Regions from separate parts of the Mitsuaria sp. TWR114 genome, predicted to be linked through region 3. Evidence: predicted binding sites of a transcription regulator. Region 3 holds the regulator's gene; each other region holds the start of a gene.
What was found. Region 3 encodes HrcA, which represses chaperone genes, less so after heat shock. Its sites were predicted from a motif close to TTAGCACTCNNNNNNNNNGAGTGCTAA; they were not measured.

Region 1 (5,033 bases), on a different contig from region 3:
TGAGCCAGGTCGTGAGCTGACGCTGCCAAGCGGCACGCTTCGATCGGCATCATGACCGCGGCGGTCAGCGCCTTCGCCTGCCATTCGCTGTCTTCGAAGAACTCGTGCGCGCCGATGGGGCCCCGTTGCAAAGTGACCGCGTGGTCCAGCACGATGTGGCAGAGCTCGTGGATCACCGTACTTCTGGAGAAGACGTTCTCTTGGGCCAGGCCGTCGTAGACGTCCTCGCGCAAGACCACCAGGAAGTCCAGGGGCACCGTGAACCCGGCGCATTCCTGCAGTGTGTCGTCCACGTGGAAGTTGTAGCCGGCCTTGGGCAAGGTCTGTTCGAGGACCTTGCGCGCGTCGATTCGAAACCCGTTCGACCCGGGTACCGTGGGAAGGATCTTGCGCAAATCCTCGGCCACCTCTTCGAGCTTCGCGTAGCTCATGGGAGCCACTTTGAAACCGCTGGGCGTAGAGGACCGCTGAGCCGTACCGAGCATCATTTGTCGTTCTCCTCCGGGTATTTGGACTCCAGCCATTCGTTCATTTCCTTGGACGGCTGAGCGCCGTCTTGGAGGCGACGAGCAAATGCGGCCACCAGTCGGCGGGCATCTGGCTCCAGCTTCGAGACCGACACAACATCCTTGGACTGCGCTGCGGCTGCCTTCAGCCGCTGCAATTCTTCGGGGGTCGCGTGGCCACGGAAAAACAAGACGGCTGCGTCCGCGTATTTGTCGGCGAGCGTCTTCTCGCCGTACTCGATACCGCTCATGTACGAAGAACTGATGCCGAGGGCTTCGGCCATCGACTTCATCGAAACTTCATAGCGCATTCGCAACGTCCTCACGGTCTCGCCAAATGGGGTCAGCTTCATGGATGCTCCTGGGGTGTGATGGACATCCCTCCGTCGGATTCTCCTCCGGTTGGATAACTACTACGCCAAATAGTACATCTCTTCGCTAAAAAGTGAAATATAGGTGTTCACCCTAGATTCGGAAGGCTGGAGCCTCCCCTTAGGAAAAGTTATCCACAAGAGCCCGCAAACGTAAACCTTCTCACCATCAGCATGCTGTCACGACCAAAGAACGCTATAGGTAGAGAAGAGTGCGCCGCAGATCGCTAGCGGTAGTGGTTCTGACAGTGAACCTCGTGCTGATCATCAGCGACTGTAATTCCTGAAATCAAGGCGATCTCTTGATATCCACAGATTTGGGGCCAAAAATGGCCTATCCTGAAAAACATGACGCCTGAACAGGAATCCGTGGCGATGCGCGACTGGCCCGAGCGCGAAGTTTGCAAACTGCTTGCGCTCAGAGTGCGCCGCCATCGAGTGGGTGCGGGTCTGTCTCAGCAAGCATTTGCGCTGAAGGCGCAGATCCCGTTGCGGACCTACAAGCGCTTTGAACTAGACGGGAAAGCTACGCTGGAGACGTTCGTGCAGGTGCTTCGCGTTTTAGGGCGCACCCAGTTCCTGCCGCTGCTTTTCCCCACAGCGCTTCCGCAAAGTTCCAGCACGTTCGAGGGAAAACTGGCTCGGCTGAAGGCCTTGGCTGCTCAACGTGCCGGTGGGAGCCGAGATGCGTCCGGCTAGATCACAGTTTTAGATTCCTGGCATGCGCACTACGTACAGATCGAACTACACCTAAAGTGAGATCGGCCACTGCGCATCGTCCGAGCTGGACTGCCTCGCTCCACCCTTCGCATTCCGGAGCGATCACCTGCTTCGCGCTGCTGGCCGAGGTTCAGACATGAACGAACAAAGTTCAAAGATGAACGGTTTTCGACAACACTCGACAGCAATCAGGCTCGGCGCGTAGGCATGTCACCACTGGCGGCCTCTCCCGCATCACTGGATTGATACACAGAGACGGTGCCAACACTTTTGTCAGCCAACTTACAGCCCAATCGTCGGCGAGCTTGCGTCCGCATGCGCACATCGGTTTGTTGGGCGGCGCTGGCGTCGCGTCCCCATGCGGAGGAGCGCTTCAACCAGTGCCGTGGCTGGCACGCTGACCGACTTCGCGCGCTCCTGGCGTGCAGACGGCAGTCACAGCGCACTGCTTGGATGGACTACTCAAGCCCGACTAGACGGGCGGGGGGCGCCGGCTCGCGCCTGTGACAGCCCACTTCAGCTCGCTGCGGACGAAAGTTTCAACTTAGACGATGAACTTCCCAAGTTAGCCGAATGTCGACACCCGCCCTTGAAAGCGCCAAGCCCGTCCATATAATCTCCCTGCTAGCACTCGCGTCGGTCGAGTGCTAACAAGCCCCACGACGTCCCTCGCGGGGCTTACTTCTTGTGGGGGTTGGCCAGTGCGAGAACCGCACGGCGGGCCCTTGAAGCAAGTCCGCACAGTCAAGGAGATCTGATGAAACTGCGTCCTCTGCACGATCGCGTGATCGTTAAGCGCCTGGAAAACGAAACCAAGACGGCCTCCGGCATCGTCATCCCCGACAACGCCGCCGAGAAGCCCGACCAGGGCGAGGTGCTGGCCGTCGGCCCGGGCAAGCGCAACGACAAGGGTGAATTCATTGCCCTGAACGTCGCCGTCGGCGACCGCGTGCTGTTCGGCAAGTACAGCGGCCAGACCGTCAAGGTCGACGGCGAAGAGCTGCTCGTGATGCGCGAAGAGGATCTGTTTGCGGTCATCGCCAAGTAATCGGCGACCACCCTCACAGACCCCATTCATCTAGATAGAGATTCGGAGAGATACACATGGCAGCAAAAGACGTTGTCTTCGGCGGCGAAGCCCGTGCCCGCATGGTCGAAGGCGTGAACATCCTGGCCAACGCGGTCAAGGTCACGCTGGGTCCCAAGGGCCGTAACGTGGTGCTGGAGCGCTCGTTCGGCGCCCCTACCGTCACCAAGGACGGTGTCTCGGTCGCCAAGGAGATCGAGCTCAAGGACAAGCTGCAGAACATGGGCGCCCAGATGGTCAAGGAAGTCGCTTCCAAGACCTCGGACAACGCCGGTGACGGCACCACCACCGCCACCGTGCTGGCCCAGGCCATCGTGCGCGAAGGCATGAAGTACGTGGCCGCCGGCATGAACCCGATGGACCTCAAGCGCGGCATCGACAAGGCCGTCGCCGCCCTGGTCGAGCAGCTGAAGAAGGCCTCCAAGGCCACCACCACGTCCAAGGAAATCGCCCAGGTCGGCACGATCTCGGCCAACTCCGATGACTCGATCGGCAAGATCATCGCCGACGCGATGGACAAGGTCGGCAAGGAAGGCGTGATCACCGTCGAGGACGGCAAGTCGCTGGCCAACGAGCTGGACGTCGTCGAAGGCATGCAGTTCGACCGCGGCTACCTGTCGCCCTACTTCATCAACAACCCGGAGAAGCAGTCGGCGATCCTGGACAACCCCTTCGTCCTGCTCTACGACAAGAAGATCTCCAACATCCGCGACCTGCTGCCGACGCTGGAAGCCGTCGCCAAGGCCGGCCGTCCGCTGCTGATCATCGCGGAAGAAGTCGACGGCGAAGCGCTGGCGACCCTGGTGGTCAACACCATCCGCGGCATCCTGAAGGTCGTCGCCGTGAAGGCCCCGGGCTTCGGCGACCGCCGCAAGGCCATGCTGGAAGACATCGCCATCCTGACCGGTGGCAAGGTCATCGCCGAGGAAGTCGGCCTGTCGCTGGAGAAGGTCACGCTGGCTGACCTGGGCCAGGCCAAGCGCGTCGAAGTGGGCAAGGAAAACACCACCATCATCGACGGCAACGGCGCCGGCGGCGACATCGAGGCGCGCGTCAAGCAGATCCGCGTCCAGATCGAGGAAGCCACCAGCGACTACGACCGCGAGAAGCTGCAGGAACGCGTGGCCAAGCTGGCCGGCGGCGTGGCCGTCATCAAGGTCGGTGCCGCCACCGAAGTCGAGATGAAGGAGAAGAAGGCCCGTGTCGAAGACGCGCTGCACGCCACCCGTGCCGCCGTCGAGGAAGGCATCGTGGCCGGTGGCGGTGTCGCGCTGCTGCGCGCCCGTCAGGCCGCTGGCGACATCAAGGGCGACAACGCCGACCAGGACGCCGGCATCAAGCTGATCCTGAAGGCCATCGAAGCCCCGCTGCGCGAGATCGTCTACAACGCCGGCGAAGAAAGCTCGGTCGTCGTCAACAACGTGCTGGCCGGTTCGGGCAACCACGGCTACAACGCCGCCAACGGCACCTATGGCGACATGATCGAGATGGGCATCCTGGACCCGACCAAGGTGACCCGCACCGCGCTGCAGAACGCCGCCTCCGTGGCCTCGCTGATGCTGACCACCGAGTGCATGGTCGCCGAAGCGCCGAAGGACGAGTCCGCCGCGCCCGCCATGCCGGGTGGCATGGGCGGCATGGGCATGGACATGTAAGAGTCCGGCCGAGCCCGCGACGATCGACGCCCGCCGTCGATCGTTGACGCTCAACAAAGGGGTCGCTTCGGCGACCCCTTTTTTTCATTGCGCGGGCCGCAACGGGAAAAAGATCGCCGCCCGGGGGCCGCTCTGTTTCCGTTGGATACGAACCGGGCAACGCGCTTGCTGGTCATCCCGGTCGGCATGCGCCCAGAATTGCCGGACCCGCCAGCCTCTTCGGCTCGGCACCGCAGGGGCTTTCCCCAGGTCGCACGGCCCCACGGGCCTGGGGGATGTCACTTGAATCAGGGGCGACCATAATGCGCTGACAACTTGTCACAAACGATGGCCCACGCCGCTTCGCCTTCCCTTCAAAGCCTGGTCGACGAGACCCTCGCCCACGTGCCCGCGCTGTCGCATGCGGTGTACAACGGCTTGCAGGACGAGCTCAAGAGCCGGCTGGAGCACCACCAGTTGCTGGCCGGATGGTCCAAGCGACGCGCCCACTTCGCCTCCGACCTCGAAGGCTCGCTGGGTCGCCTGCTGGGCTTGGCGCGCGAAGGCGGCGATCCGCTGCAGCGCGAGCGGCAGGCGGCGGGTCGCGGGGAGCTGTCGCTGAGCCTGGTCGACGAGGGCCAGGCGCTGAAGGACGTCGCGATCGCGCACGTGATCACCGCCATCGAGGACCAGTCGCGCGCCGAGCTCCACCAGC
Region 2 (5,033 bases), on a different contig from region 3:
GGGTCAGCACGAACTATGCGGTGCTGGCCTGCCAGGATTTCCCGACCTGCCAGGGGCAATGGCTGCCGCCGACCGACTTCCAGCACGGCTTCACGCTGTGGCGCGAACTGGGACGCGGCGCCCATGGCGACTGGTTGCCCTTCGAGGCGCTGACCGCCATCCACCTGGCGCATCGCGCCGGCGCGATGGTGATGTTCGCGGCGCTGCTGGCGCTGGCCTGGGCGCTGTGGCGCCAGGACGGGCAGAGCGGCCCGGGCGGCCAGGGCGCCGGCGGCGAAGGCCGCCGCTGGGCGCGCCGCCTGCTGGCGGTGGGCGGATGGCAGCTGGCTTCCGGGCTGTCCAACGTGGTGCTGGGCTGGCCGCTGGTGGCCGCGCTCGCCCATACCGGCGGCGCCGCGGCGCTGCTGCTGATGTGCGCGATCCTGCTGGCGCGGCTGCGTGCCGGCAGATCGTCGACCGTGATCGAGCCGGCGGCGCAGCGCGCCGGCCTCCTGACGATGGGTTCGAAATGAGTTCCGCGACGCAGGCCGCCATGCCCTCCCGCTGGTGGCAGTTCTACCAACTGACCAAGCCCAAGGTCGTGCAGCTGATCGTGTTCTGCGCGGTCATCGGCATGGCGTTGGCGATCCCCGGGCTGCCGCAGGGCGACGAGTGGGTGCGGCTGATCGCCGGCACGGCCGGCATCTGGCTGGTGGCGGGCGCCGCGGCGGCCTTCAACTGCCTGATCGAGCAGCACATCGACGCCAAGATGAAGCGCACCGCCTGGCGCCCCACCGCGCGCGGCGAGCTCAGCCGCAACCAGACGCTGCTGTTCTCGGCCGGGCTGTGCGCGCTGGGCTCGGCCATCCTGTACCTGCTGGTGAACCCGCTGACGATGTGGCTGACCTTCGCCACCTTCGTGGGCTACGCCATCGTCTACACCGTCATCCTCAAGCCGATGACGCCGCAGAACATCGTGATCGGCGGCGCCTCGGGCGCGATGCCGCCGGTGCTGGGCTGGGCCGCGATGCGCGGCGAGCTCGGCGCCGAGGCCTGGCTGATGTGCCTGATCATCTTCCTGTGGACGCCGCCGCACTTCTGGGCGCTGGCGCTGTACCGCAGCGAGGACTACCGCAAGGCCGGCCTGCCGATGCTGCCGGTGACGCACGGCAATGCCTTCACGCGGCTGCAGATCTTCCTCTACACCTGGATCCTGTTCGCGGCGACGCTGCTGCCCTTCCTCACCGGCATGAGCGGCTGGCTCTACCTGGCCGCGGCGATCGTGCTCGGCCTGATGTTCTGCCATCACGCGTTCAAGCTCTGGAAGGCCTATTCGGAGGCGCTGGCGCGCAAGACCTTCCTGTTCTCGATCCTGCACCTGTCGCTGCTGTTCGGTGCGCTGCTGCTGGATCACTACCTCAGTCCCTGGCTCGGCTGAGCCGCGGACGCGCGCGCTGGCGACCTTCCTACGGATCGGATGTGCTGATGATCTCGCGACGTTTTCTCGGACTGGGCGCCCTCGGCGCGGTGGGCGCGGCGCTGCTGGCGGGCTGCGACAAGCTGGGTTTCTCCTCGGCGCCCAAGGCCAGCTTCCAGGGCGTGGACCTGACCGGCGCGGCCTATGCGCGCGGCTTCAGCCTGCCGGACCAGAACGGCCGCACCCGCACCCTCGAGGACTTCAAGGGCAAGGTGGTGGTCGTGTTCTTCGGCTTCACCCAGTGCCCCGACGTCTGCCCGACGACGCTGGCCGAACTGGCCCAGGTGAAGAAGGCGCTGGGCGCCGACGGCGACAAGGTGCAGGGCGTGTTCATCACCGTCGACCCCGAGCGGGACAAGCCGGAACTGCTCAAGGCCTACCTGGAGAGCTTCGACCCGGGCTTCGTCGCGCTGCGCGGCTCGCCCGAGCAGCTCAAGGACGTGGCCAAGGAGTTCAAGATCTACTACGCCAAGGTCCCCGGCAAGACGCCCGACAGCTACACGATGGACCACACCGCCGCGAGCTTCCTGTTCGACCCGCAGGGGCGGGTGCGGGTGTTCTCCCGGTATGGCGCGGGGGCGACGGCGCTGATGTCGGACATCAAGGCGCTGATCGCCGGCCAGTGAGCGCGACCCCGCAATGAAGAAGGCCCCGCATCGCGGGGCCTTTCTCGTGGTGCTGGCGACGGTCGCCAGCGGGCCGCCGTCAGAAGGGCTCAGGAGGGCTCAGGCGGTCTCGGCGACCATCGCCTTGCGCATCTTCTTCATCGCCGCGACCTCGATCTGGCGGATGCGCTCGGCGGAGACGCCGTATTCGGCGGCCAGTTCATGCAGCGTCATGCCGCCCGAGCCGTCGTCGTTCACCTTCAGCCAGCGCTCCTCGACGATGCGGCGGCTGCGCGGATCCAGCACCTCCAGCGCCTGCTGCAGGCCGTCGCTGGCCAGGCGGTCGCGGGAGCGCGACTCGATCACGCGGGTCGGTTCCTGCGTGTCGTCCGCCAGGTAGGCGATCGGCGCGAAGGTCTCGCCGTCATCGTCGGTCTGCGGCTCCAGGGCCACGTCGCCGCCGGACAGGCGCGTCTCCATCTCCAGCACGTCCTCGCGCTTGACGTTGAGCTCCTCCGCTACGCGGGCGATCTCGCTTTCGGTCAGCGACGCGCGCTGCTGGTTCTCGGCGCCTTCCTTCAGCGCATGCTTCATCGAGCGCAGGTTGAAGAACAGCTTGCGCTGCGCCTTGGTCGTCGCGACCTTGACCATGCGCCAGTTCTTCAGGATGTACTCGTGGATCTCGGCCTTGATCCAGTGCATGGCGTACGACACCAGGCGCACGTTCTGGTCCGGGTCGAAGCGCTTGACCGCCTTCATCAGGCCGACGTTGCCTTCCTGGATCAGGTCGCCCTGCGGCAGCCCGTAGCCCAGGTACTGGCGCGAGATCGACACCACCAGGCGCAGGTGCGACAGCACCAGCCGGCCGGCCGCTTCCACGTCGCCCTTTTCCTTCAGGCGCGTGGCGTAGTCCTTCTCTTCCTCGGCCGTCAGCAGCGGGACGCGGTTGATCGCCGTGATGTACGCATCCAGGTTGCCGAGCGACGGCACCAGGGACCAGGGATCGCGCACCTTCAATGCAAGGCTGTTGGACATGTGTTCGTTTCTCCTGTCTCGGGCCGGTCTTCCGGCTCGATGGTTGGGGATATTAGCACTCATGGGCGGCGAGTGCTAAAGCTCCCAAAAACAGGTCAGTCCAGGAAGGGCTACCTGCTCAAATCAGTGTGAACTTGCCGTCTTAGGGCCGACTTAAGTCATTGATTTGCCGAAGAAACCGGCAGCAGGAAGCTGAAGGTGGACCCCTTGTTCGGCGCGCTGTCCACCTGGAGCTGGCTGTCCATCAGCGCGAGCAGGCGCTGCGTGATGACCAGCCCGATCCCGGTGCCCTCGATGGCACCGACCTCCCGGCCCAGACGGTTGAAGGGCTGGAAGAGCTGCGTCTTCTGGGCGTCGCTGAGGCCGGGGCCGGTGTCGGCGACGCTCAGTTCGACCATCGAGTCCCCCACCCGCCGGGCGCGGAGCCACACCTGCCCGCCGGGACGGTTGTACTTGACCGCGTTGCTGAGCAGGTTGGTCAGCACCTGCTTGAGCCGGGTGGCGTCGGCGCGCAGCTCGCAGGCGTCGGAGTCCAGCTCGACCTCGATCGACACCCCCAGCCGCCGCCGCTGCGACTCGACCATCGCCAGGCTGTCCGCCGCGATCGGCTCCAGGTCGAGGTGCTCGATCCGCACGCGCAACTGGCCGGCGTCGAGCCGCGACAGGTCCAGCGTGTCGTCGATCATCTGCAGCAGGTGCCAGCCCGACTGCTGGATCTGCGCCAGCCAGCCGCGCTGCCGGGGGCTGAGGATGGGGTCGTGGTCGGCCTCGAGCAGCTGGGCGAATCCCAGCATCGCGTTCAGCGGCGTGCGCAGTTCGTGGCTCATGCGCGAGAGGAACTCGTTCTTGGCGCGGTTGGCGGCGAGCTCCGCCTCATGCACGCGCTCCAGTTCCGCCAGCCGCAACTGCTCGCCGATGTCCTCGACGACGCCCAGCAGCCGGTAGGGCTGGCCCTGGGCATCGCGCAGCAGGCTGACGGTGGCGCGCACCGTGATGACCTGCCCCTGGGCGCCGATGTAGCGCTTGATGCGGCTGTAGCGGCCAAGTTCGCCGCGGATCAGCGCCATGCCCAGCCGGCTGTCCTCCGCCCGGTCGTCGGGGTGGGTGATCGCCATCACCGAGCGCGCCTTCAGTTGCTCGACGCTCATGCCAAGCAGCTGGCAGAAATAGGGATTGATCTCCTGCGGCCGCGCCTGGAGGTCGCAGGACACCACGCCGATGGGCGCGTGCTCGACGATGGTCCGGAAGCGCTCCTCGCTGTCGCGCAGCCGCAGCCGGGCTTCTTCGACGCGGCGTGCCACGCGGGCCGTGGTGCCGGTGATGGTGAGCAGCAGCAGGCCCAGCAGCGCGGTGCCGGTCAGGCCGGCGATCGCGAAGGGCAGGGCGGCGCTGCCCTCGAGCGCCGGCAGGCCGGTGGGGCTGTAGACGACCAGGCGCCAGGCCCGGCCGGCGAAGTCCAGTTCGCGCGACTGGCTCGGCAGCGCGGCGGGCAGTTGCAGGCAGCGCGCGTCGCCGGCCAGCAGCGGGCGCTGGCCGCCGGGCGTGGCATCGAGCAGGCAGTAGTCGAGCCGGCTGGCGCGGGCCGGCAGGGCGCCGCGCAGCAGCGCTTCCGGGCGCAGCGTGGCGAAGGCCACGCCGAGCGGGCGCCGCGGTCGTCCGGCGGCGTCGCGCGGCTCGGTCGAACCGCCCTCGTACAGCGCGCGGTAGACCACCACGCCCATCAGGGTCACGCCGACATCCTGCGACAGCGGGAAGCTCTCGGTGGCCGCCGGCTGGCCGGTGGCGATGGCGCGGTCCTGGGCTGCGCGCGCCTGCGGAATGCTGCGGATGTTGGCGCCCATCGCCGCGCGATTGCGGCCATACGGCGCGATCAGGCGGATGGGCAGCAGCTGGTCGCGGTCGGGCGGCAGGTCGCCGGGCCGGCGGCGCTCGAAGAC
Region 3 (13,366 bases):
CGCGGCCGTGGAAGCCGCCCGTGCCGGCGAGCAGGGCCGCGGCTTCGCGGTGGTCGCCAGCGAGGTGCGCTCGCTCGCGCAGCGCAGCGCCGAGGCCGCCAAGGAGATCAAGACGCTGATCGGCGCCAGCGTCGAGCGCGTGGAATCGGGCTCGCGTCTGGTCGAGGACGCCGGTGGCGCGATGACCGAGATCGTCGCCAGCGTGCAGCGCGTGGCCGACATCATCGGCGAGATCAGCGCCGCCTCGCGCGAGCAGAGCGACGGCATCCAGCAGGTCAACGCGGCCATCGGCCAGCTGGACCAGATGACGCAGCAGAACGCGGCGCTGGTGGAGGAGTCGGCCGCCGCGGCCGAGAGCCTCAAGGAGCAGTCGCAGCGGCTGGCCGGTGCGATCTCGGTGTTCCGCCTGCGCTGAGGTCGACCGCGTCGCCGCCCCCGATCCGTGAGGCGGGCGGTCAGGCGCCGGTCAGAAGGTCAAGGTCTTCACGCCCTGCGCCGTGCCCAGCAGGCACACGCTTGCCTTGTTGCGGGCGAAGACGCCAACGGTGACCACGCCGGGCCACTGGCTGACCTCGGCCTCGAAGGCGGCGGGATCGGTGATTCGCAGGCCCTTGACGTCCAGGATGCGGCAGCTGTTGTCGGTCACGCAGTCCTGGCGCAGCACCGGCTCGGCGCCCATCGCGCGGAAGCGGCGCGCGATCTGGGCGGCGGCCATCGGGATCACCTCGACCGGCAGCGGGAACGCGCCCAGCACGTCGACCAGCTTGCTCTCATCGGCGATGCAGACGAAGGTCTGGGCCAGGTCGGCCACGATCTTCTCGCGCGTCAGCGCCGCGCCGCCGCCCTTGATCATGTGGCCCTGGCGGTCGATCTCGTCGGCGCCGTCGATGTAGACCTGCAGCGACTCGACCTCCGACGCGTCCAGCACCGGGATGCCCAGCGCCTTCATGCGCTCGGTGCTGCGCACCGAGCTGGACACCGCGCCGGCGATGCGCACGCCGCTGGCGGCCAGCGCGTCGATGAACTTGTCCACCGTCGAGCCGGTGCCCACGCCCACCACCGTGTCCGGCGTCACGTACTGCAATGCGGCCTGGCCGACCAGGGTCTTCAATTCGTCTTGGGTCATGGAGGGGCGAGCGACGGCTCGTCGTAGAGGGCCGGAAAACTGGCGGGAGAGGAAAGGCGGGATTATCTCCGCCGCTCAGGCGGGCGACGACCGCAGCCCGTACACCTTGCCGCCGACGAACAGGTACTCCGCCCGCAGCACTGCCGCGCCCTGCTCGCCCGGGGCGGCGAACCCGATCACCGATACCTGGGCGCCAGGTCTGATCTCTTCGACCTGCCAGGCCTCCAGCCGCGTCAGCGGCGCCAGCTCGACCTCCCAGCGCCGGTCGCGCCGCGTCGGCACCTGCGTCTTCGCGAGCAGGGCCTCGCCGTCGACGGCGGTCGTCTGCTTGGGCAGGACCCGCTGCTTCAGGTCGGCCGGCAGCACGAGCCGCTCCGGCACCTCCAGATCCAGCTCCGCATGCGGATTGCGCCAGGTCACCCTGGCCGCGCGGCCCTCCAGGTACAGCGGGCGGTCCTGGTCGAAGCCGCTCCACCCATGGTGGGCGCGGACGGCGGCGGGCATCAGGGGCGCGGCCGCGAGCGCGGCCAGCAACAGACGACGTTCCATCGAAGCCTCCTTGAAGGACGTGAAGGACGTGAAGGGCGTGAAGGACCTGGACGCGCTGGCGGGAAGGACGTCAGACGAAGGCGATCCAGCGCCCGCAGATGATGACAGCGACCCAAATCCCCAACGACAGCAGGCATTGCCAGCGGCCCAGGCGGTCCTGCGCCCGCACGCCGCCGCGCCAGTGGAACCAGGCCGCGTTCAGGCCCGCCACAGCGATCAGCGCGAGCTTCACCCGCAGCGCCGGGTTGACCCACAGCTCCTGCGGCTGGGTCGCGAACATGGCCGCGCCGGAGACGGCGCACAGCGCGAAGCCCGCCAGCGCCGTGGGAATCGCCAGTCGCGCCAGCGCGCCGGGATCGAGCTCGCGACGCGCGCCCAGGGTGCGCAGTTCAAAGACGAGCAGGCCGCCGAACAGCGCGCCCAGCCCGATCAGGTGCACGACCGAGAACGCGGGGTAGGCCCAGGGATGGGCCGCCAACGCCGTCAGCGTGTCCCACACGGCTCGGCACGCCGCTCACGCGCCTTGGCGGTCGCGGCGCTGGCGCACCGCGGCGGCCAGCGAGCGCAGCAGCGGCTCGGTCTGGCTCCAGCCCAGGCAGGCATCGGTGATGGACACGCCCGGCAGCAGGTCCGCCTTGGTCTGGCCCGCGAGCAGGTCCTGGCGGCCCGGCTGCAGGTGCGATTCGATCATCACGCCGGTGATGCGCGCGTCGCCACCGGCGATCTGCGCGCCGACATCCTGGCCGACGTCGATCTGGCGCTCGTACTTCTTCGACGAATTGGCGTGCGAGAAATCGATCATCAGCTGCTCGCGCAGGCCGGCCGCCTTCAGCACCTCGGCCGCCGCCTGCACCGAGGCCGCGTCGTAGTTCGGCGCCTTGCCGCCGCGCAGGATGAGGTGGCAGTCGTCGTTGCCGCGGGTCTCGAAGATCGCGGCCAGGCCCATCTTGGTCATGCCCATGAAGGCGTGGCTGGCGCGCGCGGCCAGCACCGCGTCGGCGGCGATCTTCACCGAGCCATCGGTGCCGTTCTTGAAGCCCACCGGGCAGGACAGGCCGGAGGCGAGCTGGCGGTGGCTCTGGCTCTCGGTGGTGCGCGCGCCGATCGCGCCCCAGGCGATCAGGTCCGAGATGTACTGCGGCGACAGCAGGTCCAGGAACTCAGTGCCCGCCGGCAGGCCCAGCGCGGTCACGTCCAGCAGCAGCTGGCGGGCCAGGCGCAGACCCTCGTTCATGTGGAAGCTGCCGTCCAGGTGCGGGTCGTTGATGTAGCCCTTCCAGCCCACCGTCGTGCGCGGCTTCTCGAAGTAGACCCGCATCACGACCAGCAGGTCCTGCTTCAACTCCTCGCGCAGGTCCTTGAGCAGGCGGGCGTAGTCCATCGCCTGGCCGTGGTCGTGGATCGAGCAGGGCCCCACCACGCACAGCAGCCGGTCGTCCCGGCCGTGCAGCACATCGCTGATCTCGCGCCGCGCCGTCTCGACGACCTCGAGCGAGGCCTCGGGCAGGGGCAGCTCGTCCAGCAGCAGCGCCGGCGAGATCAGCGGGCGGACCGCGTCGATGCGGGTGTCGTCGGTGCGGGTGGCGTCGCGGGTGGCGTCGGCGGAGCCGACTTCGCGGTCGTGCTGCGGATGGTCGAGGTGCTTCATGGCGGCGGCGCGTGCCCTCTCGGACACGGAAACGCGAAAAAGGAAGCGGCGATTATCCGCCGCCGCGCAATCCCGGACATCAACCGCCCCGCTTCATCGACGCCAGCCCCACCGCCGCGGCCGCGACGACGAATCCGGCCAGCGACAGCGCGCCCAGGTGCTCGTCCAGCAGCGCCACGCCCATCAGCGCCGAGACGCCGGGGATCAGGTAGAACAGCCGCGCCACCGCCGCCGCCTGACCGCGCCGGATCATCACGAACATCAGGCTGAAGGCGCCGATCGAGTTCACCAGGCCCAGCCACAGGGTCGCGCCGATCAGCTCGGCGCTCCAGTCCGCCACGCCGGGCTCGCGCCACAGCGCCAGGGCCGTCACCGCGAGCGCCGAGACCGTCATCTGGATGCCGCTGCCGGTGCGCAGGTCCATGCCGGCGCAAAAGCGCTTCTGGTACAGCGTGCCGGCCACCAGCCCCACCAGGCCGAGCAACCCGGCGCATAGGCCTGCCAGGCGCCACCGCCCAGGGGGCGATCCGCGATGACCAGCGCCACGCCCGCCAGGCCGCCCAGCATGCCCAGCCACTGGCGCGCGCTCAGGCGCTCGGCCAGCCACAGGTGCGCGCCCAGCGCGGTGGCCAGCGGCATCAGGCCGATCAGCAACGCGGCCACGCCGGTCGGCAGCCCCCAGGCGATCGCGCAGTAGACGCCGGAGAAGTGCAGCACCTGCATCAACAGCCCGACCACGCCGAGGTGGATCCAGGCCCGCGGCGTCTTCGGCCACGGCGCGCCGGTCGCCGCCGACACGCCGAGCAGCACCACCGCGGCCAGCCCGAAGCGCAGCGCGAGCAGGGTGAACGGACCGGCGTGCGGCAGCGCCAGCTTGCCGGCGAGGTAGCCGGTGCTCCACAGCAGGATGAAGAGCGCCGGCAGGCTCAGCGCGACCAGCGCGCCGAGCCGATCCGCGCCCGCGGTCGACGGGGTCGGCAGAGCGCCGTGGGTGGCAGTCGTCATGGCCAGTTCCTTTCCGAAGATCAATGGACGCACTCTAGAAACGCGCCGCTTCGGACACAATCCGCTCTACTTTCGTTTTAGAGTTTCCAGATCGAGAACAATCGGAGACCGCCATGGGACGCCTGGAAGACCTGCAGGCCTTTGCCCGCGTTGTCGACGCGCGCAGCTTCTCGGGGGCGGCCAAGCTGCTGGGCGCGACCAAGTCCGCCGTCAGCAAGCAGGTCGCGCGACTGGAGCAGCAGCTGGGCACCCGGCTGCTGCATCGGACCACCCGCAGCATCAGCCCCACCGCCGAGGGACGCGGCGTGTACGAGCGCGCGCTGCGGTTGCTCGAGGAGGCGCAGGCGCTGGATGCCGAGCTCGCCGGCCAGCGCGAGCAGCCCCGCGGCGTGCTGCGCCTGACCGATCCGCGGCGCTTCGGCGCGGTGGTCTGGTCGGACGGACTGGCCGTCGAGCCGGCGGCCAAGCTGCTGGCCCGGATCGGGCTGGAGCCCTTCGACATCGAATTCCACGGCCCCTACCTGCATGACGGTTTCCGCGGCCGGCGCGTGGCGGTGAAGCAGGCGATCCTGGCCGGCGACGTGGTCGTCGGCGCGGGCAACATCTATGCGTGCGAAGCGCTGTTCCTGGCCGGCGTCGATCCGCGCCTGGCGGCGGGCAAGCTGAGCCGGCCGCGCGCCGCGAAGCTGGCGGCGGCGCTGCGGCAGGTGCTGGGCGAAGCGCTCGAGGCCGGCGGCAGCACGCTGCGGGACTTCAAGGATGCGCACGGCGTGGCGGGCAGTTTCCAGATGCAGGCGCGCGTCTATGGCCGCGAGGGCGAACCCTGCCGCGCCTGCGGCACGCCGATCCGGCGCATCGTGCAGGGGCAGCGCTCGACCTTCTTCTGCCCGGTCTGCCAGAAGCGATGAACGCCAGAGCGATGAGCGCCAGAACGCCAGCCAAGAAGCAAGCCTTGAGAACAACGCCCGACTCCCCGATCCCCGATGCCGACCTGGACGCCCGCGTGGCGGCGCTGCGCGGCGACTTCGCCCCGCGGCTGCTCGCGTGGCAGCGCCGCGAGGGGCGGCACGACCTGCCGTGGCAGAACACGCGTGACCCGTACCGGGTCTGGCTGTCGGAAATCATGCTGCAGCAGACGCAGGTGACGACGGTGCTGGGCTACTACAAGCGCTTCCTGGAGCGCTTCCCCGACGTGGCCGCGCTGGCCGCGGCGCCCAGCGACGAGGTCATGGCCGCGTGGGCCGGGCTGGGCTACTACAGCCGGGCGCGCAACCTGCACAAGTGCGCGCAGGCGGTGGTCGAGCGCCATGGCGGCGCCTTCCCGCGCAGCGCCGCCGAACTGGCGGAGCTGCCGGGCATCGGGCGCTCGACGGCGGCGGCGATCGCGTCCTTCTGCTTCGGCGAGCGCGTGGCCATCCTGGACGGCAACGTCAAGCGCGTGCTGGGCCGGCTGCTGGCCTTCGACGGCGACCTGTCCTCGGCCGCGCAGGAGAAGCGCCTGTGGCGCCAGGCCGAGGCGCTGCTGCCGTCGTCGCCCGAGGACATGCCCGCGTACACGCAGGGCCTGATGGACCTCGGCGCCAGCCTGTGCGCGACGCGCAGCCCGCAGTGCCTGCTGTGCCCGGTGGCGGCGCTGTGCACCGGGCTGGCGCAGGGCGAGCCCACCCGCTATCCGGTCAAGACCAAGAAGCTCAAGCGCGGCCAGCGGGAGAGCTGGTGGCTGTGGCTGGAGCACGAGGGCCGCGTCTGGCTGCAGCAGCGGCCGGCCGAGGGCGTCTGGGGCGGGCTCTGGACGCTGCCGCTGTTCGACGACGAGGCCACGCTGACCGCGCAAAGCGCTGCACTGGGCGTGGCGGCGCCGGAACCGCTGCCGCGGGTCAAGCATGTGCTGACGCATTTCGACTGGCTGCTGCATCCGCGCCGGGCGCTGCTGCCGCGCGAGACGCGACCGGCGGGCGAAGGCGTGTGGGTCGAGCGCGAGCGGCTGGGCGAGTACGCGTTGCCGGCGCCGCTGAAGAAGCTGCTGGACTGAGGCGGCCGCGCGCTGGGCGGCGACCCCCGGTTTCCGGGTCGGGCGCGGGGTTCCGCCGGTCCCCGGCGGGCGCCGCTCCGTTATGCTCCCGCGATTGCCAGAACGGGCCACGACAGGCCCGCGCACGCCACCATCGCATTCAGGGACACCATGTCGAACGACGTCAAGCCGGGCCGGGCCGCAGCCCTCAAGAGCGCACTGGAATCGGCCTTCATCGCGGTGCTCGCCAGCGGCGTTTGCCTGTGGTTCCTGATCAGCGAGACGCAGGTGCCCGGCGAGGGCGATCCCGCCAAGCTGACCATGTTCGGCCTGGGCCTGTTCGCCGGCCTGTGCGCGCATTTCGCCTACATGGGCATCGCGCTCAAGCGCGCCGGGCGCAACGTGGTGCTGTGGCTGCTGCTGATGCTGGTGCTGATGCCCTTCGCCTCGGTGGTGCTGGGCATCCTGCTGTTCAACCAGGTGCAGGAGATGGAGCAGGCACGCGAGGAGGGCGGCGCGAGCGCCGTGTGAGCGGGCGGCTCAGCGGGCGTCCAGCTCGCGGTGCCGCTTCAGCACCTGGCCGTGGTAGGCGAACTGCTTGGCCAGCGTCTCGACGAGATAGACCGAGCGGTGCTGGCCGCCGGTGCAGCCGATGGCCACGGTCAGGTAGCTGCGCTGGTCCTGCGCGAAGTTGGGCAGCCACTGCGCGATGAAGGCGCCGATCTGGCTCAGCATCAAGCGCACCTCCGGCTGGCCTTCCAGGTAGGCCGCGACCGGCTCGTCGCGGCCGGTGAAGGGCCGCAGCTCGCGGTCGTAATACGGGTTGGGCAGCACGCGCACGTCGAAGACGAAGTCCGCGTCGCTGGGCACGCCGTGCTTGAACGCGAAGGACTCGAACACCAGCGTCAACGAGGCGCCGCTGACATGCACCAGGTCCCGCAACCAGCCGCGCAGCTGCGCCGGGCGGAGCTGGCTGCTGTCGATGACGGTGGATTCCATCCGCAGCGGCGTCAGCAGCTCGCGCTCGAGTGCGATCGCCTCCTGCAGCGCGCGGTGGGTGTCGCTGTCCTCGTTGCCGACGCGCAGCGGATGCGGGCGGCGCGTCTCGGAGAAGCGGCGCAGCAGCGTGTCGTCGTCGGCGTCCAGGAAGATCGAGCGCAGCGACACGCCTTCCTGGCGCATGGTCTTGATGTGGCCCAGCAGCTGCGGCAGCGAGCCGGCGCTGCGCACGTCCACCGCGATGGCGACGCGCCGCCAGCCGCGCTGGCGCTCCAGGTCGAGGAACTGCGGCAGCAGCTCGGGCGGCAGGTTGTCGACGCAGAAGAAGCCGGCGTCCTCGAGCGCATGCATCGCGATCGATTTGCCGCCGCCGGACATGCCGGTGACGAGCACCACCTCGCCGCGCGCGAGTTGGCATTGGGCGTGGCCTGGGGCGCCGGTACCGGCGCGGTGTGGGGCGCGCTCATGGCTTGACCTTCCTGCCGGCGGCCGTGGGCGCGGCGGCCGCGGCCGGTGTGGACTTGGCGGACAGGTCCAGCATCTCCTGCGCATGCGCCAGCGAGGTCGACGACAGGCGCTCGCCGCCGAGCATGCGGGCGATCTCGGCGGTGCGGGCTTCGCCGGCGATGGGGCGGACCTCGGAGTTGGTCTTGCCGTCCTTGAGCGCCTTGGCGACGAGGAAGTGGTGATCGGCGCAGGCGGCGACCTGCGGCAGGTGGGTGACCGCGAGCACCTGCACCCGCTGGCCGAGCTGCTTCATCAGGCGGCCGACGGTCTCGGCGACCGCGCCGCCGACGCCGGCATCGATCTCATCGAAGATCAGCGTGCCGGCGCCGCTGTTCTGCTGGCTGGTGGTGACGGCGATGGCCAGCGCGATGCGCGAGAGCTCGCCGCCCGAGGCGACCTTGGCCAGCGGGCGCGGCGTGCTGCCGGCGTGGCCGGCGACGAGGAACTCGGCCGATTCCATCCCGAAACCCTGCGGCTCGTCCTGCGCCAGCAGCGCGACCTCGAAGCGGCCGCCGGCCATGCCGAGCTGCTGCATCGCCTGCGACACCGCGTTCGACAACGCCGGCGCCGCCTTGGCGCGCGCGGTGCTGACGGCCTTGGCTTCCTTCTGGTAGCGCTTGAGCGCGTCGGCCTGGCGGGCCTGCAGCGCATCGAGGTCGGAGGCGGCGTCGAGCTGCGCGAGTTCGGCCTTCCATTCGGCGAGCAGCGCCGGCAGCTCGGCCGGCTGGCGGCGATAGCGGCGGGCGAGCGTGACCCAGGCGGACAGGCGGTCGTCGAGCTGCCGCAGCCGGTCCGGATCGAGGTCGGCCGCATGCAGGTAGGCGCCGAGGCTGTGCGCGGCGTCCTGCAGCTGGGCCTGCGCGCCCAGCAGCGCGTTGACGGTGTCCTGCAGCCCGGCGTCGTAGCCGAGCACGTCCTGCAGCGCGGACAGCGCTTCGTCGGTCAGCGACTCGGCGTTGATCTCGGCCTCGGCGATGCGCTCCAGCGCGCCGCGCGCGGCGTCCATCAGCGATTGCGCATGCGACAGGCGCTGGTGCTCCGCGTTGAGTTCGTCCCACTCGTCGGCGCCGGGCGCGAGGCGGTCGACCTCGCCGATCTGCCAGCTCAGACGCTCATGCTCGCGCGCCAGGTCGGCCTGCCTGGACTGCGCGGCGCCCAGCGCCTCGCTGGCCTGGCGCCAGTCGCTGAAGGCAGCGGCCATCGGCCGGGTCTCGATCTGGGCGAAGCTGTCCAGCAGCTCGCGCACGCTGGCCGGGCGGGTCAGGCCTTGCCAGGCGTGCTGGCCGTGGATGTCGAGCAGGTGCTCGGCCAGCTCGCGCAACTGGGCGACGGTGGCGGTGCCGCCGTTGATCCACGCGCGGCTCTTGCCTTGGGCGTCTATGACGCGGCGCAGCAACAGCGTGTCCTCGGCGCCGTCGGTGGTGTCGAAGCCGGCTTCCTCCAGCCAGGCGGCGAGGGCGGCGGGGCGGTCGAACTCGGCGGAGATCTCGGCGCGGGCGGCGCCCTCGCGCACGACGGCGGCGTCGCCGCGCGAGCCCAGGGCCAGCTGCAGCGCGTCGATCAGGATGGACTTGCCGGCGCGGTTTCGCCGGTGAGGGCGGAGAAACCGGCGGCGAAGTCCAGCTCCAGCGCCGGGACGATGACGAAGTCCTTGAGGCTCAGGCGGCGCAGCATCAGGTGTTTCCTTCGTTCCAGCGGAGCTTGCGGCGCAGCGTGGCGTAGTAGGACCAGCCGCGCGGATGCAGGAAGGGCGCGCGGTGCTGGGAGCGGCGCACGGTGATGCAGTCGCCGTGCAGCAGCGAGGCCAGGGCTTGCATGTCGAAGTTCACCGAGGCGTCGCGGCCGGCGACGATGGTCAGGCGCACCTCGCCGCTGTCGGGCAGGACGATGGGGCGGTTGGAGAGCGCGTGGGACGCGATCGGCAGCAGCACCCAGCCGGCGATGCCGGGGTGGAGGATGGGGCCGCCGGCGGACAGCGCGTAGGCGGTGGAGCCGGTGGGGGTGCCGACGATGACGCCGTCGGCGCGCATGTTGGCGACGAACTCGTCGCGACGTCCACGCGCAGCTCGACCATGGCGGCGGTGGCGCCGCGGGAGACGACGACATCGTTGAGGGCCACGCCGGAGAAGATCTGCTCGCCGTCGCGGAACACGGCGCCTTCGAGCAGGGAGCGGTGCTCGATCTCGAAGTCGCCGGCGAGGATGGGGGCGAGGGCGTCGCGGAACTGGTCGGCGGAGATGTCGGTGATGAAGCCCAGGCGGCCCTGGTTGATGCCGACCAGGGGCAGGCCGTAGCGGGCGACTTGGCGGGCGAAGCCGAGCATGGTGCCGTCGCCGCCGACGACGATGGCCAGGTCGCACTGGGTGCCGAGTTCGGCGTGGGTCAATGCGGGGAAGGCGGTGATGCCGGTGCTGTCGGCGGTTTCCTGTTCGAGGGAAACATCCAATCCCTGGGAGGCGACAAAATCGGCAATCTCTTCCAGGATGGGCCGGATGCCCCGGGACTGGGGTTTTCCGACGATGGCCACGTGACGGAAGCGCTTGGACATAGCGCGGAATTACACCACAGCGAGGTGGCGGGGCCGGGGGTGGGAAGGGGTGCCGCTGGTGGCTTCACTAGAATGAAAAACATGCTCGACGACCGCGCGAAAACACTGCTGAAGGCTCTGGTGGAGCGGTACATCGCCGACGGCCAGCCGGTGGGCTCCCGCACGCTGTCGAAGGCGTCGGGGCTGGAGCTGAGCCCGGCGACGATCCGCAACGTGATGGCCGACCTGGAGGAGCTGGGTCTGATTGCCAGCCCGCACACCAGCGCGGGGCGGATTCCGACGGCGCGGGGTTACCGGCTGTTCGTGGACACGCTGCTGACGGCCAAGCCGGGGATGCCGCGCGAGGCGGGGTCCTTCGAAAGCCAGCTGCTGCCGGATCAACCGCAACGGGTGATCGCGAACGCGGCGCAGCTGCTGAGCAGCCTGTCGAGTTTCGTGGGGGTGGTGACGTCGCCGCGCAAGACGGCGGTGTTCCACCACATCGAGTTCCTGCGGCTGGGCGAGCGCCGGGTGCTGGTGATCATGGTGTCGCCGGACGGGGACGTGCAGAACCGGCTGGTGTTTACGGCGCAGGACCTGTCGCAGTCGGACCTGACGGAGGCGAGCAACCGGCTGAACGCGCATTACGCGGGGCTGAGCCTGGACGTGGTGCGGGACCGCCTGCGGCTGGAGGTGGACCAGTTGCGCGGGGAGATCGCCAAGCTGATGAGCGCGGCGGTGGACGTGGGCCAGCAGGGGTTGCAGGAGCACGAGCCGATGATCATTTCCGGCGAGCGCAACTTGCTCACGGTGCAGGACTTCAGCCACGACATGGGCAGCCTGCGCAGGATGTTCGACCTCTTCGAGCAGAAGACGCAGCTGATGCGGCTGCTGGATGTGTCCTCGCGCGCGGAGGGGGTGCGGATCTACATCGGCGGCGAGAGCCAGGTGGTGCCGGTGGAGGAGCTGTCCATCGTGTCGGCGCCGTATGAGGTCGATGGGGAGGTGGTCGGGACGCTGGGGGTCATCGGCCCGACGCGGATGGCCTACGACCGGATGATCGAGATCGTCGACATCACGTCGAGGATGGTGAGCAATGCGTTGTCGCAGAAGTAGCGGCGACGGCTCGGCGGGAATGCGCTAGCGCACCGTTAGAATCCGCCGCTCCGGTGCAAGGCCGGAGCACGCGAATCCGCCAGGGTTCGTATATGCGCATTACCCCCAGGGGGCCGTTAGCTCAGTTGGTTAGAGCAGAGGACTCATAATCCTTTGGTCACAGGTTCAAGTCCTGTACGGCCTACCAATAAAATCAAGCATTTGCGCCATTTGTTGGCACACCATCCGGCAATCTGCATTGCCCATGTGGCCGGTATGTAGCCAAAAATGGCGTTGCAGCGGTTGGACGTCAAGTTCGCTCGGGTAGTCGCTTGAACAACCGCCGGCACCGACCCGTGGCATAGGCCGTTGACCAGCTCGGCAATTCGGCTAGGCAAGGAGCCACCACGCGATTTGCAGCCGCCGAACTTTCGAACGGTGTCTGGGGCTTCTATGTTTTGAGCGCCGGCAATGCATAATCGGTTTTTCAAGCGGACCTGCGCCAGCTACGCTGGCTGGTCCGCTTAGCGCCGACGTTAGCCAGCAGTTCAACCGGAGCTATAGATCGTGGCAAGCAAGTTTCTCGGCGTCGATGGCCGGTACCACCCAGCAGGTTCATTTCTGGGAGTCGACGGCAAATACCATCCTCAGGGCTACTTTCTCGGAACCGACGGCAAGTACCACCCCGCCGGCTCCTTCCTCGGACAGGACGGCCGGTATCACCGTAAGGGCGAAGTGTTGGGGCGTGATGGCAAGTACCACCCCGCCACCAACTTTCTCGGGCAAGACGGCCAGTACCACGCTGCAGGTTCATTCCTCGGGCAGGACGGGCGCTATCACCCAAAAGGCGCGTTCCTCGGGCAAGACGGCAAGTACCACCCGGAGAGCTGCTTTCTCGGGCAGGACGGTCGGTATCACTACGCTGGGTCGTTTCTTGGACAGGATGGGCGCTATCACATCGCTGGCGCGTTTCTCGGAACTGATGGCAAATACCATCCGCAAGGCTCATTTCTCGGTGTGCACGGACAGTATGTTGAGCCTGAGGGTGCAGGTGAAATGGATCGGAAGAACCAGGATGGAGTTGACTGTTGATGCTGGCTAACCCTGCGCTCAAGCGGACCTGCGCCAGCTTCGCTGACTGGTCCGCTTAGCTGGAACGTTAGGCGGCGCAAGGTGCACCCCGTTTCCACGGTTCTGAGAACTCATCATGCCTATTGAGTTTGCGAGCGCGGCCCTCGGCGGCGCCATCGGTCTCATCGGTGGTCTCGGCGGCATCGCGCTTGGCCATAGATTGACCGAACGTCGGGATATTCGGTCTCGATGTATCGCCGGATTGAATGATGTCGTTCGTGAACTCGAGAAGCGTCGGCGTCTGTCGCTCGACATTGCTCAGCACGTCAACACTTATGCGGCAGAGGCAACAGGAGATGAACGCAAGAGCATCTTCGATCAGCCGGGCTGGAAAGATGCCACTCTGTCATTGCAGGAACGTACATGGGTCTTCCCCTGCATTGCATACCTCCCTTCAGTGAAGCCAGACTTCGAGCGGCTAGACCATCTCATTTTTCTGTTGCTAGAGAAGGCCGAGGGCAATGTTGACGAGGCCAAGTACAACGCCCAAATCACAGAAATGCATAGCATCGTCGGCAAGATTCTCACCGCAGTTCAGGAACGTTTAGCCGAGCTGGTCTAGGAGTCAAAGTGTGCTCCTTCCGGAAGCAACGGTGGCATCCATGCGAATTCTTGATGACCGTCCCAGACGGTGTCCGCTGTGACCTTTGAATTGCCCCGTGGACAGCCGCGGGCCACCAGCCGCGCTGGGGGCGGGCTGCTGTGCGTTGCCATCGGGCTCTATCTGCTTGCCGGAGCAGCGCGGGTGCTCACCGGCACTTGGCCGTT

Region 1: groES (co-chaperone GroES) is a predicted target of HrcA. The motif match lies at 2,222-2,248, and genes of this name have one in related genera.
Region 2: rpoH (RNA polymerase sigma factor RpoH) is a predicted target of HrcA. The motif match lies at 3,149-3,175, and genes of this name have one in related genera.

The regions. Positions count from the first base shown of each region.
Region 1 is NZ_VOSR01000327.1:208-5,240, reverse strand. It holds gene FUT87_RS13190 (ImmA/IrrE family metallo-endopeptidase) at 1-431, opposite strand, end outside; gene FUT87_RS13185 (helix-turn-helix transcriptional regulator) at 485-859, opposite strand; gene FUT87_RS13180 (helix-turn-helix transcriptional regulator) at 1,253-1,576, shown strand; gene groES (co-chaperone GroES) at 2,355-2,645, shown strand; gene groL (chaperonin GroEL) at 2,702-4,339, shown strand; partial or broken gene FUT87_RS13165 (DUF1631 family protein) at 4,667-5,033, shown strand, end outside.
Region 2 is NZ_VOSR01000175.1:19,593-24,625, forward strand. It holds gene FUT87_RS08255 (heme A synthase) at 1-512, shown strand, start outside; gene cyoE (heme o synthase) at 509-1,417, shown strand; gene FUT87_RS08265 (SCO family protein) at 1,465-2,082, shown strand; gene rpoH (RNA polymerase sigma factor RpoH) at 2,182-3,096, opposite strand; partial or broken gene FUT87_RS08275 (ATP-binding protein) at 3,255-5,033, opposite strand, start outside.
Region 3 is NZ_VOSR01000031.1:9,889-23,254, reverse strand. It holds gene FUT87_RS01850 (methyl-accepting chemotaxis protein) at 1-415, shown strand, start outside; gene rpiA (ribose-5-phosphate isomerase RpiA) at 467-1,126, opposite strand; gene FUT87_RS01840 (DUF6152 family protein) at 1,202-1,675, opposite strand; gene FUT87_RS01835 (hypothetical protein) at 1,746-2,174, opposite strand; gene FUT87_RS01830 (3-deoxy-7-phosphoheptulonate synthase) at 2,190-3,323, opposite strand; gene FUT87_RS30215 (EamA family transporter) at 3,403-3,786, opposite strand; gene FUT87_RS01825 (DMT family transporter) at 3,714-4,328, opposite strand; gene FUT87_RS01820 (LysR family transcriptional regulator) at 4,442-5,236, shown strand; gene mutY (A/G-specific adenine glycosylase) at 5,248-6,360, shown strand; gene FUT87_RS01810 (hypothetical protein) at 6,511-6,870, shown strand; gene rapZ (RNase adapter RapZ) at 6,880-7,734, opposite strand; partial or broken gene recN (DNA repair protein RecN) at 7,802-9,519, opposite strand; partial or broken gene FUT87_RS01795 (NAD kinase) at 9,519-10,393, opposite strand; gene hrcA (heat-inducible transcriptional repressor HrcA) at 10,475-11,488, shown strand; tRNA gene FUT87_RS01785 (tRNA-Ile) at 11,599-11,675, shown strand; gene FUT87_RS01780 (hypothetical protein) at 12,035-12,559, shown strand; gene FUT87_RS01775 (hypothetical protein) at 12,675-13,160, shown strand.